One region of the Brevibacterium oceani genome, then DNA from elsewhere that is predicted to be linked to it. Evidence: predicted binding sites of a transcription regulator. Region 1 holds the regulator's gene; the other holds the start of a gene.
What was found. Region 1 encodes LexA, which represses DNA repair genes until DNA is damaged. Its sites were predicted from a motif close to TCGAACANNTGTTCGA; they were not measured.
Positions count from the first base shown of each region.

Region 2: a site for LexA is predicted at 5,471-5,486, ahead of ruvA (Holliday junction branch migration protein RuvA). Genes of this name have one in related genera too.

Region 1 is NZ_CP072846.1:2,657,920-2,665,190, reverse strand. It holds gene hflX (GTPase HflX) at 1-109, shown strand, start outside; gene J9314_RS11840 (ATP-dependent DNA helicase) at 106-2,073, shown strand; gene lexA (transcriptional repressor LexA) at 2,170-2,925, opposite strand; gene J9314_RS11830 (LysM peptidoglycan-binding domain-containing protein) at 3,160-3,498, shown strand; gene J9314_RS11825 (histidinol-phosphate transaminase) at 3,694-4,929, shown strand; gene hisB (imidazoleglycerol-phosphate dehydratase HisB) at 4,926-5,522, shown strand; gene J9314_RS11815 (hypothetical protein) at 5,519-6,121, shown strand; gene hisH (imidazole glycerol phosphate synthase subunit HisH) at 6,118-6,762, shown strand; gene priA (bifunctional 1-(5-phosphoribosyl)-5-((5-phosphoribosylamino)methylideneamino)imidazole-4-carboxamide isomerase/phosphoribosylanthranilate isomerase PriA) at 6,851-7,271, shown strand, end outside.
Region 2 is NZ_CP072846.1:2,321,073-2,328,343, reverse strand. It holds gene thrS (threonine--tRNA ligase) at 1-595, shown strand, start outside; gene J9314_RS10360 (HIT family protein) at 592-1,194, shown strand; gene J9314_RS10355 (S9 family peptidase) at 1,191-3,254, shown strand; gene J9314_RS10350 (NUDIX hydrolase) at 3,471-3,950, shown strand; gene J9314_RS10345 (YebC/PmpR family DNA-binding transcriptional regulator) at 4,052-4,804, shown strand; gene ruvC (crossover junction endodeoxyribonuclease RuvC) at 4,804-5,400, shown strand; gene ruvA (Holliday junction branch migration protein RuvA) at 5,503-6,099, shown strand; gene ruvB (Holliday junction branch migration DNA helicase RuvB) at 6,147-7,190, shown strand.

The sequences.
Region 1 (7,271 bases):
ACACGAAGAACACGGCGCGGAGGGCACGAGCCTGCAGGCGAAGGTCCCGGCCGAAATCGTCGACGAGCTGCGTGAATTCCAGCGTCCGGACCTGGTCATCGATCAGTGACGGTCGAAGAGCTCCTCGAGTCGGCTGTCGGGGCGATCGGCGGTTCGACACGCACCGGTCAGCAGGAGATGGCCCAAGCGGTCGCCTCGGCGGTGGACAAGGGAATCCACCTTCTCGTCCAGGCCGGCACGGGCACGGGAAAGTCCCTGGCCTACCTCGTCCCCGCGGCCGAATACGTCACCCGCACCGGCGGCAAGGTCGTCGTGTCCACGGCGACCCTGGCGTTGCAGACGCAGATCATCCACCGCGACCTGCCGCGACTGTTCAAGGCCGTGAAGAAGGATCTCGATCCGCTGCCACGGGCCGCTCTGCTCAAGGGGCGCCGGAACTATGTGTGCAAGCACAAGCTCTCCGGCGGCTACCCGGACGAGGGCGAGGGAATGCTCTTCGACCTCGGTGCCGACGCCGAGGCGGGGCGCAAACCCTCCGAACGATCGGGCCTGGGGGAGGAGATCCAACGGATCCGCACCTGGGAGAAGACCACCGACACCGGTGACCGCGACGACCTCCTGCCCGGCGTCAGCGACCGTGCCTGGTCACAGGTGTCCGTCAACGCCTTCGACTGCCTCGGCGCGAACTGCCCGCTGGTGACCGAATGCTTCGCCGAGATCGCCCGCAACAAGGCCGCCGAGGCCGACATCGTCGTGACCAACCACGCCCTGCTCGCCATCGACGCCTTCGGTGAGTCGAACGTGCTGCCCGACCACGACGTCATCATCATCGACGAGGCGCACGAACTCAAGGACCGGGTGACGAACGCCCTGTCGGGTCAGATCAACACGAGCATGCTCTCGGCCGCTACCTCCTCGGTCCGCAAACACACCACGGTCCAGGACGGCGTCGTGTCCCTGCTCGACTCCGCGGCGGCGGCACTCGAACGCGCTCAGTCCTCGGTGCCCGAGGGGCTCATCCTGCACATGAGCGAGGCGCTCGGACTGGCACTGGCACAGATCCGCGACTCCGCACGTCAGATCATCAACGACATCGGCGGGAAGACCGAAGAGGCCGACGCCGGACGGCAGATGGCCAAGGCCCGCTGCCAGGAGATCTTCGAACTCGCCGAACGCTTCTGCGATCCGGGCAAGAACGACGTCATCTGGCTCTCACGGTCGACGTTCAGAGAGAAGGAGACGACGAACCTCGTCGTCGCACCCCTGAGCGTGGCCGGAACCATGCGCAACGGCATCTTCGAGGAATCCACGGTCGTGGCCACCTCGGCGACCCTGTCCCTGGGCGGGAACTTCGACGCGGTCGCAGCCTCGCTGGGACTCTTCGGCCCCGATGCGCCGAAATGGGACAGCCTCGATGTCGGCTCGCCCTTCGACTACGGCAAGCAGGGCATCCTCTACGTCGCCTCCCACCTGCCCAAACCCGGTCGCAGCGGGCTGAGCGAGGAGACGCTGACCGAGCTCGAAGAACTCGTCAGGGCTTCGAACGGCGGAGCTCTCGGCCTGTTCTCCTCCCGTGCCGCGGCGAACGCGGCAGCCGAGCACCTGCGGAACAAGTTCGACTTCCCGATTCTGCTCCAGGGCGATGACGGTCTGCCCGCACTCGTCTCCCAGTTCACTGCTGACGACCAGACGTGCCTGTTCGGCACGATGTCGCTGTGGCAGGGCGTCGATGTGCCGGGTCGGACGAACCGACTCGTCATCATCGACCGGCTGCCGTTCCCCCGCCCCGATGACCCGCTCATGCAGGCGCGGGCAAGGGACGCCGATCAGCATGGGGTCAACGGCTTCATGGCCGTGTCCGCGACCCATGCCGCCCTGCGACTGGCCCAAGGTGCCGGTAGGCTCATCCGCTCGACCGGTGACAGGGGAGTCGTCGCCGTCCTCGACTCACGGCTGCGCTCGGCACGCTATGCCGGGTTCCTCGTCAACTCGATGCCGCCGATGTGGCCGACGACGAACGCGCAGCTCGTGCGCACGAGCCTGAGCCGCCTCGCCGAGGCTGAGTCAGAGTAGCCCGCCGACGCTGAGCCGGAATAGCACGAACGCCCGCGACCGAGTGGTCGCGGGCGTTCGATTCAGCGGCGGGAGTGGCTCTCGCCGGAGGGCGGGTCAGAGGCGGCGGATGACCGCGACGACGAGGCCCATGATCTGGGCGTAGGTGCCGTCGATGGGTTCGTAGTTCTCGTTCTGCGGCATCAGCCACTGCTGACCGGCCTTGCGCTTGAGCGTCTTCACCGTCGCCTCGCCGTCGAGGAGGGCAGCGACGATCTGACCGTTGTCCGCGGTGTGCTGCTTGCGCACGACCACCCAGTCGTCGTGGCAGATGGCCGCCTCGATCATCGAATCGCCGACGACCTTGAGCAGGAACATCTCGCCCGAGCCGACGACCTGGGTCGGCAGAGAGAAGACATCGTCGACCTCCTGTTCGGCGAGGATCGGACCGCCCGCGGCGATGCGACCGACGACCGGGACCTGCACCGTGTTGTTCGACAGCTCCTCGAACTTCGCGCGCTCCGCCTCCTCCTCTTCGAAGGGGTTGACCACCTCGATGGCACGCGGGCGCTTCGGATCGCGACGGACGTAGCCGAGGCGTTCGAGCTGTGAGAGCTGGTGGGCGACGCTCGAGAGCGAGGCGAGTCCGGCGGCCTTGCCGATCTCACGCATGCTCGGCGGGTAGCCGTTGGCGACGACAGCGCGTTCGATGGTCTCGAGCACGAGACGCTGCCTGGGGGAGAGGCGGAAATCGCCCTCACCGGTCGAACCCTCGGGGATCCGCACCACTTCGTCATCGCTGCGGGCGGCAGCGATCTCGCTGGCGACATCCTCGTTGCGAGGCCTGCCTCTGCCTCGTTTGTTCTGAACCATTGCTCGTTCCCCTTCGTTCTATTCCCTGCCGATGAACACCGTGTTCTCCGCTGCGGAGAATCTCGTGTCAGTGCCGACTGAGATGGTTCTGACAGATCAATCAACAACGCTGGTTCCCTCTCATTGTCGCATAGATGTTCGAGTCGGACTGGACATTTGTTCGATTGGCATGTTGAATAGAACAGACGTTCTACCGATTACTGGTGGAATCGTACGGATGAAAGAGGTAATGCGATGTCTGCACAGAACACAGGACTGCGCCTGACCACTCGTGGACGTCAGGCGGTGCGCCTGCTCAGAACTCTGCTCATTGCTCTCGTCGTCATCGGCGGAGCACTCTTCCTGGCAACTCAGTCGTTCTCGGCCGCCGCTGTGGCCGAGACGGAATCCGAGAGCGTCGGCATCGCCGCCGACTCGGTCGTCGTCGGCGACGGCGAATCGCTGTGGACCGTGGCGGCGAACCTCGGCATCGACCGCGACACCCGTGATGTCGTGTCCGACATCATCGAGATCAACCATCTCTCGACCCCGACCGTCCACCCCGGACAGACCCTCGACGTTCCCGTCAGCTGAGGCCGTACCCGGCCTCGGCCCGGCGGGCGCCGGACCGGGCCATATCGGGTCGGCGTCGGACGTGTATCCGTCTGCCCTGGGTCAGGCAGGCCCGAGGTCGGCAGTTACGGACTGAGCCTGGCAGGTTCGCCATCTCGGCGTCTCGCGGCCCGACCCGCCGCGTGGTCGAACGGTGTCTCTCGGTAGACTGATCGCGTGGGAAACATCGAATCTCTGCCAGTGCGTTCGGACCTCGTCGGACTCAAGCCGTACGGGGCGCCGCACCTCGACGTGCCGGTCCAGCTCAACGTCAACGAGAACGCCTATCCGCTGCCCGAAATCGTCGTCGACAGCATGCGCTCCGCAGTCGAGGACCACTATGCCGGTCTCAACCGGTATCCCGACCGCGAGTTCACCGCGCTGCGCGAACACCTCGTGACCTACCTCGACGGCGTCAACGACCGTGCCGGCGACACGGTCGAACTCACCCCCGACATGATCTGGGCCGCCAACGGCTCGAACGAAGTCCTCAGCCACATCGTCCAGGCCTTCGGCGGACCGGGTCGCACCGTGCTCGGCTTTACCCCGTCGTATTCGATGCACCCGCTCATCACCACGGGGACCGGGGCCACCTGGCAGGACTCGGCGCGCAAGGGCGACTTCACCCTCGACGCGGACTCTGTCGCCGCCGAGGTCGCACGCGTCGATCCCGACATCGTCTTCCTCTGCACCCCGAACAACCCGACCGGCACTTCGATCGGCCTCGACGTCATCGAAGCCGCCTACGACAACTGCTCGGGCATCGTCATCGTCGATGAGGCGTATGCGGAGTTCTCCCGACCCGCGAAGTCATCGGCAATGACCCTGCTGGCAGGCCATCCGCGCCTCGTCGTCTCCCGCACCATGAGCAAGGCCTTCGCCTGCGCGGGTCTGCGACTGGGCTACGCGATCGCCGCCCCCGAACTCATCGACGTCCTCCGCCTCGTCCGCCTGCCGTATCACCTCTCCGAGATCACGCAGGTCCTCGCGTGCACCGCACTCGAACACGCCGAGGTGCTGCTGGGCAACGTCGACCGACTCATCGACTCCCGCAACCGGATGTCCGCCCACCTCGCCGAGGTGGGATTCCGCGTCCATGACAGCGATTCGAACTTCGTCCTCTTCGGCAACATCTCCTCCCCGGCCGAGCTGTGGCAGAAGCTGCTCGACCGCGGAGTGCTCATCCGTGACATCGGCATCGACGGACACGCCCGCGTCAATGCCGGCACCGAGGAAGAGACCGAGGCGTTCCTGCGCACGATCGACGACATCCTCGCCGAGGACCCGAGCATTCTCTTACAGCAGCCGGATTCCGCGACCGCCGCCTCGGCGACAACGTCGACCCCAACGACCGCCCCAAACCCGGCGACCCCGACCCCGTCATCAGCCGCCCCGACGAAAGGCACTCCATGAGGCAGGCCCAGAACTCGCGCACGACCTCCGAATCCACGGTGTCCGTGTCCGTCGACCTCGACGGAACCGGTGCCTCGACGATCTCCACGAGCGTGCCGTTCTTCGACCATATGCTCACCGCCCTGTCGAAGCACTCGATGATCGACCTCGACGTCACCGCCACCGGTGACACCCACATCGACGTCCACCACACCGTCGAAGACACCTCGATCGTGCTCGGCCAGACCCTCAAGGAGGCCCTCGGCGACAAGGTCGGCATCCGCCGCTACGGCTTCGCCGCCGTCCCGCTCGACGAGGCCCTGGCCCAGTGCGTCGTCGACGTCTCCGGGCGTCCCTACTTCGTCCACGAAGGCGAACCCGAAGGTCAGCAATACCACCTCATCGGCGGTCACTTCACCGGGTCGATGACCTCACACTCGCTCGAATCCATCGCCTTCCACGGCGGACTGACCGTCCACCTCGACCTCGTCCGCGGCCGCGACCCGCACCACATCGTCGAAGCCCAGTACAAAGCCTTCGCCCGGGCCCTGCGCGAAGCCGTCGAGGAAGACCCCCGCAGCAATTCCGTCCCCAGCACCAAGGGAGTCCTGTGAGCACCACCGTCGTCGTGACCCCCTTCGGGGTCGCCCAGCAGCTGGCCGCCGCCTGCGTGCTGTCGAACATCTCCGGCACCATCGTGCCGATCGGAGAGTTCACCGGCATCGTGCTGAGCAACACCGATGTCGCCTCCGGCAACGAGGCGGCCGCCGCGATCTCGAAGCTCGCCGGCAAACATGAGGTCCTCCTCCTCGTCCGCAGCGAGGAGCAGATCGACGCCGGGCACTACCGCCACGGCACTCGCGAATCCGACGTCCCCGCCGGGCTGGCGCTGAAGAACCTGCCCGACGTGCTCGAGGGCCTCCTGCTCGAGACCGTGTCGGCACACGACGTCGACGGCAGTATCGAGACCAGTTCGATGACGAAGCTGCAGGCCAGCGCCGCAACCATGAGCCCCGGCCGAGCGGCCGTGGCCCGAACAGCTCTGTTGTGGATCATCGTGGCGATCCTCGCGGGACTGGTCACCGCCTTCGGCCTGGCGCTGGGAATCGGCGGCAACACCGTCGCCTGGGTCGTCGCGGTCTTCGGAGCCATCGTCCTCCTCTTCGCCCTGTGGCGGATCTGGTCGGTGCTCGGCAAGGGAGCGAAACGATGACGACAGTCGCTGTCCTCGACTACGGAGCCGGCAACGTCCGCTCGGCCGTGCGCGCGGTTTCCGCCGCGGGCGCCGAGGTGACGCTGACGGCCGATCACGACGTCATCGACGACTCCGACGGACTCCTCGTCCCCGGCGTCGGCGCATTCTCCGCCGTCATGGAGGGATTGCAGAACGTCGGAGGCGTCGACCTCATCCGCAAGCGCCACGAACAGGGTCGACCGCTGTTGGGCATCTGCGTGGGCCTGCAGGTTTTCTTCGCCCGCGGCGAGGAACACGGCGTCAAAACCGAGGGCATCGGTCTGTGGCCGGGTGCCGTCACCGGACTCAACGCCCCCGTCGTCCCGCACATGGGATGGTCGCAGATCAGCGCACCGTCCACCTCGGCGATGTTCGCAGGAATTGAGGACGAACGGTTCTACTTCGTCCACTCCTATGCGGCGACCCAGCCGCCACCCGGCACAATCGTCACCACCGCCCGACACGGTGAGGACTTCGTCGCCGCCGTCGAGGACGGGACCACCTGGGCCGCCCAGTTCCACCCGGAGAAGTCCGCCGGGGCCGGTCAGCGGCTGCTGCGCAACTGGCTCGCGACGTTCTCCGGCTCGACGTCCGCATCCGGCCCTGCGCCCAGCTCCTGACCGAGCACACCGACTACCATTGCCCGAAACCCTGGAACCGTCCGAAAATCCGCCCAAACCCCGTGGGCACCTTCGCAGAAAGGTCACAATGACAGACACCCCGAACAAGCTCGTCCTCCTTCCCGCAGTCGACGTCGCCGACGGCAAGGCCGTCCGCCTCGTCCAGGGTGAAGCCGGCACCGAAACCGACTACGGCTCACCCATCGACGCGGCCCAGGACTTCGAGAATCGGGGCGCCGAATGGATCCACCTCGTCGACCTCGACGCTGCCTTCGGACGCGGCTCGAACTCCGATCTGCTCAACCAGGTCGTCAAGGCCGTGGGCATCAAGGTCGAACTCTCCGGCGGCATCCGTGACACCGAAAGCCTCGAACGGGCACTCGACACCGGTGCCGAACGCGTCAACATCGGCACCGCCGCACTGGAGAACCCCGAATGGACGGCCGAGATGATCGGCCGCTTCGGCGATCAGGTCGCCATCGGCCTCGACGTCCGCGGCACCACCCTGG
Region 2 (7,271 bases), 340 kb from region 1:
CGAAGAGGTGGCTCAGGAGACCGGGCTCGAACTCGTTCCCGACCCGGGCGGCGCCGCCTTCTACGGACCCAAGATCTCCGTCCAGGCCCGCGACGCCATCGGCCGGACCTGGCAGATGTCGACCGTCCAGCTCGACTTCAACCAGCCCGAGCGCTTCGGCCTCGAATACGTCGCCGCCGACGGCACCCGTCAGCAGCCGGTGATGATCCACTCGGCGAAGTTCGGATCCATCGAACGCTTCCTCGGCGTGCTCACCGAGCACTACGCCGGAGCATTCCCCGTCTGGCTGGCCCCGGTCCAGGTCACCTGCATCCCCGTGGCCGAGGAGTTCAACGACTACCTCGCCGAGGTGGCCGCGCAGCTGCGCAAGGCAGGCGTCCGGGTCGAGATCGACGACAGCGACGACCGCTTCCCGAAGAAGATCCGCAACGCCTCGAAGTCGAAGGTGCCCTTCACCCTCATCGCCGGCGGAGAGGACCGCGATGCCGGCGCCGTGTCCTTCCGCTTCCGCGACGGATCGCAGGACAACGCAGTGCCCGTCGCCGAGGCGGTGCGCCGAATCCTCGACGCGATCGAGACCAAGGCCCAGGTATGAGCCACGACGCCGACCCGACGGCACAGGACCAATCCGGCGGCAGCCTCGGCGAGGGGATCCCCTTCCCCGAATCGGCCGCCGGGTTCCCCGGCGAACCCGACGGCTTCCAGCGTCTGTGGGCCCCGCACCGGATGGTCTATATCGACGGTCAGGACAAGCCGAAGGACGACGGCGAGAAGGAATGCCCCTTCTGCACCGCACCGTCGAAGAGCGACGAAGACGGCCTCATCGTCGCGCGCGGTGAGACCGTGTACGCCGTCCTCAACCTCTACCCGTACAACCCGGGCCACCTGCTCATCTGCCCCTACCGTCACGTCGCGGACTACACAGACCTGAGCGAGGACGAAACGATCGAACTCGCTCACTTCACGCAGAAGGCGATGCACGTCATCCGCGCCGTGTCCGGACCTCACGGGTTCAACCTGGGAATGAACCAGGGACCCGTCGCGGGCGCCGGCATCGCCGCCCACCTGCACCAGCACGTCGTCCCACGCTGGGGCGGAGACTCGAACTTCCTGCCCGTGATCGCCCAGACCAAGGCCCTGCCGCAAGTGCACGCCGATGTGCAGGCACGCCTGTCGAAAGAATGGAATCGATGAATCCCGAAGACCTCGACACCCTCGCCGAGTACTCGACCCCCGTGCTGCGCGGCGATGAGGCCGTCATCACGATCCGCCGTCCCGACCTCGAGTCGAACACCTACCTGTCCCAACTGTTCGCACTCACCGAGACCAGCTCCCGCCGGCTCACCCACGCGTGGAACGACTCTGCCCCACAGGTGGGGCAGAACTGGTCGGGATACCTCGGCGCCGAGAAGAAGGCAGCCCCTCAGCTCTTTGCCGGCCCCACCCTGGAGTCGGCGCACCAGATCACCGACAACCACCTCGGCGTGTCCGAATTCGCCCTCGACGACACCGGGAGCCGTGCCCTCTACACCGCACGGGTGGCCGAGCCCGGTCGCTACGGCTCCGATGACGACGTCCCCGCCGCCGAGGAGGCTCCGCGGCGGATCTCGTCCTCGAAATACCTCGCCAACGGGCTCGGCTACACCGGCGACCGTCCCTCCCGGGCGTTCCTCGTCGACCTCGCCGAACCCGGGCTGGGGAAGGCCGGACTGCGCGGCGCCGCCGAGGTGCCGCTGTCGACCCTGCTGACGACCCCTGAGTCCGATGTGCACGACCCGCAGTTCTCCCCGGGCGGACACTGGGCGAGCGTGATCGCCGCGGTCGAACCCGATCACGGGCGGCCCGATCTGCGCAGCACCGTGTGGCTGCTCGGCCTCGAGGAGTCACGCCCGCTCGACCTGCCGCCGATGGACGTGAGCCTGCACGTGTGGATCGACGAGGACACCGTGCTGCTGCTCGGCAACGCCCTGACCCGGGACGAACTCGACTTCGTCGGGCAGATGCCCGGACTCTTCGTCCATGACCTTCACACCGGATCGACGAGGCGGCTGACCGATCCCGAGACCGTGGCCCTGGCCCCGATCCGTCCGCAGATCAACGGGGGAGAGGCGATCGTCGTCGTCGACTCCGACGGAGCCTCCCGCCTCGTGCGCATCGACCTCGGAGCCGCGGGTCTCGGGCTCGACGAACTGACCTTCCTCAGCGACGACACGACCGTTATCACCGGCTTCGACGTTGCTGGCTTCGAGACGGCCGACGACGCCGGCACAGGCGCGGGCACCCTCGTCTTCACCGGGTCCACCCCGGAATCCCCGGCAGTGCTCGGACGCCTCGACCTCAGCACCACCTCGGCGGTGGATCTCCCCGTCATCGACCTGCAGCATCCCGCGCCGGCGAACTCCGTGCTTCCCGAAGTGCTGCGAGTGCCCGGCGAAGGCGGCACGATCACCGGCTGGCTGGCGAAGCCGCAGGGTGAGGGACCGTTCCCGGTCATCCTCAACATCCACGGCGGACCCTTCGCGCAGTACACCCACTCCTGGTTCGACGAGACTCAGGTGCTCACCTCGGCCGGATACGCGGTCGTGTATTCGAACCCGCGCGGTTCGGGCGGTCGCACCCGCAGTTGGGGGACCGCCGTCCAAGGCGACATGGCGGCGCCGGCCATGTCCGACGTCCTCGCCGTGCTCGACCACGCGCTGGCGGCGAATCCGGACCTCGACGCCGATCGCCTCGGCATCCAGGGCGGATCCTACGGCGGCTACCTCACCGCGATGACCATCGCTGCCGATCACCGCTTCCGCGCCGCGATCGTCGAACGCGGATACCTCGACCCGGACAGCTTCGTGGGCACCTCGGACATCGGACGCTTCTTCACCGAGGAATACACGACCCGCAGCCGAGCGGCGATCGAACGGCAGTCACCTCTGGCTCATGCGGACAAGGTGGGAACTCCGACGCTGGTGATGCACTCGGAACTCGACCTGCGCTGTCCTTTCGAACAGGCCCAGCAGTACTATGCGGCTCTGCAGCGCGCCGGCGTGGAGACCGAGATGCTCGTCTTCCCCGGAGAGAACCACGAACTCTCCCGGTCAGGACAGCCGCGCCATCGCCGGCAGCGCTTCGAAGCGATCCTCGACTGGTGGGACCGACATCTGGCCGGTGCTGAGACCGGCCCGGGCGATGCCGCTGCGGGGCAGGCCGCCGCGGGTGAGAGCGATGCCGCCGGTGTCGCCGGTGCCGCACCCGCCGACTGAACCCATGAACTCCCGCAGCGCCGCCGTGGCGATCCACCGACTCCGTCGTGAGTCTGCGTCCGAGAGTGTATCTCCGTCCGAGAGCCTTCCCGACTTGGAGGGAAGACCCCGATGCCGATATCGTTCTCTGGGCCCACTTCGGGCTCTTGCCGAAAACCCCCAGCATCACTATTCTGCAAACACTTGCCTCCCCTCGCCGTCGACCACTGGAGAACCATGAAACCTCGTAAAGCCTCACGGGTCGTATTACTCAATGAGCGCGACGAGGTTCTCCTGATTCGAGCCCAGGATCTGCTCACGCCCAGCCACCAGTGGTGGATGACCTGCGGCGGCGGTTCCGAACTCGGCGAATCCGCCGCACAGACCGCCGCACGCGAACTCGCCGAAGAGACCGGGATCGAATGCGAACCCCACGAACTCATCGGCCCCCTGGCCACGCGCGACGAAGTCTTCGAATTCACCGAGAAGAAGCTGCGGCAGCTCGAGACCTACTTCGCCTTCCGCACGACCGAGGACATCGAACTCGAGGACGCGGTGTGGACGGACATCGAGAAGCGCAGCCTCCTCGAATTCCGCTGGTGGACACGTGAGGACCTGATGTCGACGACGGAGACGATCTACCCGAAGAACCTGCTCGGCCTGATCGATCTGGCCACGACGGGCTCCGTGCCCGAAGTTCCGCTGGTCATCGACTGAGCGCCCATGGTCCCCGGCAGCCGCCGGTGACGATGGGCAGGGAGCAGAGCGCCTCTGCGAGCATATAGACTTGAGAGGCTGAACTACAGGAAGGAACACCAGTGTCAGGTCATTCCAAATGGGCAACGACTAAACACAAGAAAGCTGCCATCGATGCCAAGCGCGGCAAACTCTTCGCCAAGCTGATCAAGAACATCGAGGTTGCCGCTCGCAACGGTGGACCTGATCCCGACGGCAACCCGACGCTCTTCGACGCGATCCAGAAGGCGAAGAAGAACTCGGTTCCCGCCGACAACATCACCCGCGCGGTCAAGCGCGGCGGCGGACTCGACGGCTCGGCAGTCAACTACGAGACGATCATGTACGAAGGCTACGCCCAGGGCGGCGTGGCACTGCTCATCGAATGCCTCACGGACAACCGCAACCGTGCGGCCTCCGAAGTGCGTGTGGCCGTGACCCGCAACGGCGGCTCGATGGCCGACCCCGGATCGGTGACGTACAACTTCAACCGCAAGGGCGTCATCACCGTCAATGCGGAGGAGACCGACGAAGAGGCCGTGCTGCTGGCGACGATGGATGCCGGCGCCGAAGAGGTCAAGGAATCGGGCGACAAGTTCGAAATCATCTGTGAGGCCACCGACCTCGTTGACGTTCGTACGGCCCTCGTCGACGCCGGAATCGACTACGACTCGGCCGAGGCCTCGTTCGTCCCCGAACTCGAGGTCAGCCTCGACGCGGCGACCGCGCAGAAGGTCTTCAACCTCATCGACGCACTCGAAGACAGCGACGAGGTCCAGAACGTGTACTCGAACGCCGACGTCAGCGACGAGGTCCTCGCCGAACTCGATGCCTGATGCGCATCCTCGGCGTTGACCCCGGCCTGACCCGCTGCGGGCTGGGTGTCATCGACACCCTGCCCGCGCGGAAGGCGAGAATGGTCGCCGTCGACGTCCTGCGGACACCGTCCGCGGACTCCGTCGACCTCCGCCTCGGCGCCATCGCCGAGGCGTTCGACACCTGGCTGGACGAGTACCGTCCGGACATGGTCGCGATCGAGCGGGTCTTCGCCCGCAACGACGTCTCGACGATCATGGGCACCGCCCAGGTCTCCGGGCTGACGATGGGACTGGCCGCCCGCCGCGGACTGCCCGTGGCCATGCACACTCCCTCCGAGGTCAAGGCTTCGATCACCGGCTCCGGTCGAGCCGACAAGAAGCAGGTGACGACGATGGTCACGCGGATCCTCGGACTCGAGGCACCGCCGAAGCCCGCCGACGCCGCCGATGCCCTGGCGATCGCCATCTGCCATTCCTGGAGAGGGGCGCTGTCGGCCCAATCCACCCCGGGGCAGAACAAGGATCTCACCCAGCGCAAGTCCGCCGGTCGGGAAGGATCGGGGCTGACGAAGGCCCAGCAGCAGTGGGCCGAGGCGATGCGCCGAGCAAAATAGCCGCACGCCTCGACGCCGGCGTGCGGGCGTGCCGCACCCGGCGGGACACACGGCTCCTGCTAGGGTGTATTCGTACACGTGTTCCCACTCGAAAGGCAGTTCGTGATCAGTTTCCTCAGCGGTACGGTGCATCGGATCGCAGCTGACCACCTCGTCGTCCTCACCTACGGCGTCGGCCGCAAGGTCCACGTCACCCCGGACACCCTCACGCACACCCGCCACGGAGCGGAGATCGAACTCGTCACCAGCCTCGTGGTGCGGGAGGACTCGCTGACCCTCTACGGATTCGCCACCGAGGATGAGAACCACACCTTCGAGGTCCTTCTGTCCATCTCCGGAATCGGCCCCCGACTCGCGATGGCCATCCTGTCCGTGATGGGCCCCGACGAACTCTCCGCGGCGATCGCCTCACAGGATGCGAACGCCCTGACCAAGGTGCCGGGCATCGGGAAGAAGGGCGCCTCGCGGATCATTCTCGAACTCGAGAACAAGCTGCCGAAGCTCTCCGCCTCCGCGCCCGGACCGCCCCTGTCCTTCGGCGGCGAGAACCAGCAGGTCGTCGACGCGCTCGTCGGGCTCGGCTGGAAGGAAGCACAGGCCGAGGAGGTCGTGGCCGAGGTCGTCAAGGAGACCGGAGCCGAGGCCGGCACCTCCGTCATCCTCAAGGCCGCGCTCAAGGTCCTGGGTGCGCGCAAATGACATCCGGATCCGAGCACGCAGGCCGCTTCGACGCCGAGTCCTATGAGATGGACTTCGGCGACCAGGGGATGACCGGGGCCGAACGCGGCCGGCTCGTCTCCGGGCGCGCCGAGACCGCTGAACGCGACGCCGAGGCGGCCCTGCGCCCGAAGGGCCTGGCCGACTTCATCGGCCAGCCGCAGGTGCGCGAACAGCTCTCCCTCGTCCTCGACGCCGCGAAGGCCAGGCAGAAGGCCCCCGACCACGTTCTGCTCTCCGGACCTCCCGGACTCGGCAAGACCACTCTGGCGATGATCATCGCCCACGAGATGAACTCGAGCCTGCGCGTGACCTCCGGTCCGGCCGTGCAGCACGCCGGAGACCTCGCGGCGATCCTCTCCTCCCTCGAGGAGGGTGAAGTCCTCTTCATCGATGAGATCCACCGGATGGCTCGAGCCGCCGAGGAGATGCTCTACGTGGCGATGGAGGACTTCCGCGTCGATGTCATCGTCGGCAAGGGCCCCGGTGCCACCGCGATCCCGCTCGACCTGCCGCAGTTCACCCTCGTCGGGGCCACCACCCGATCCGGTCTGCTGCCGGCACCGCTGCGCGATCGCTTCGGCTTCACCGCACTGCTCGACTTCTACTCGAGTGCCGATCTGCTCACCGTGCTCCACCGTTCGGCGCGGATGCTCGGCATCGATGCCGAGCCTGCCGGGCTCAAAGAGATCTCCACCCGCTCCCGCGGCACCCCGCGCATCGCCAACCGGCTGCTCCGCCGAGTCCGCGACTGGGCCCAGGTGCGCGGCACCGGCGTCATCGATCTCGACGCTGCCCTCAACGCGCTGGAGGTCTACGAAGTCGACGGGCTCGGCCTCGACCGCCTCGACCGCTCGGTCCTGCATGTGCTGTGCAAGCGCTTCGGCGGGGGACCGGTGGGTTTGGGGACCCTTGCGGTCTCCGTCGGCGAAGAGGCCGACACCGTCGAAACCGTCTCAGAGCCGTACCTCGTGCGGGAGGGGCTCATCAGCCGCACCCCACGGGGGCGAGTGGCCACTGCGGCTGCCTGGAAGCACCTGGAAATGCAGATCCCAGCAAACTATGAGTACTGAACCCGGCAATTGAGTTCGCCATGGGCAGTGAGGACGCACTAAGCTGGATCACTGGTTCATTCCTATGAAAGGCTGATATCT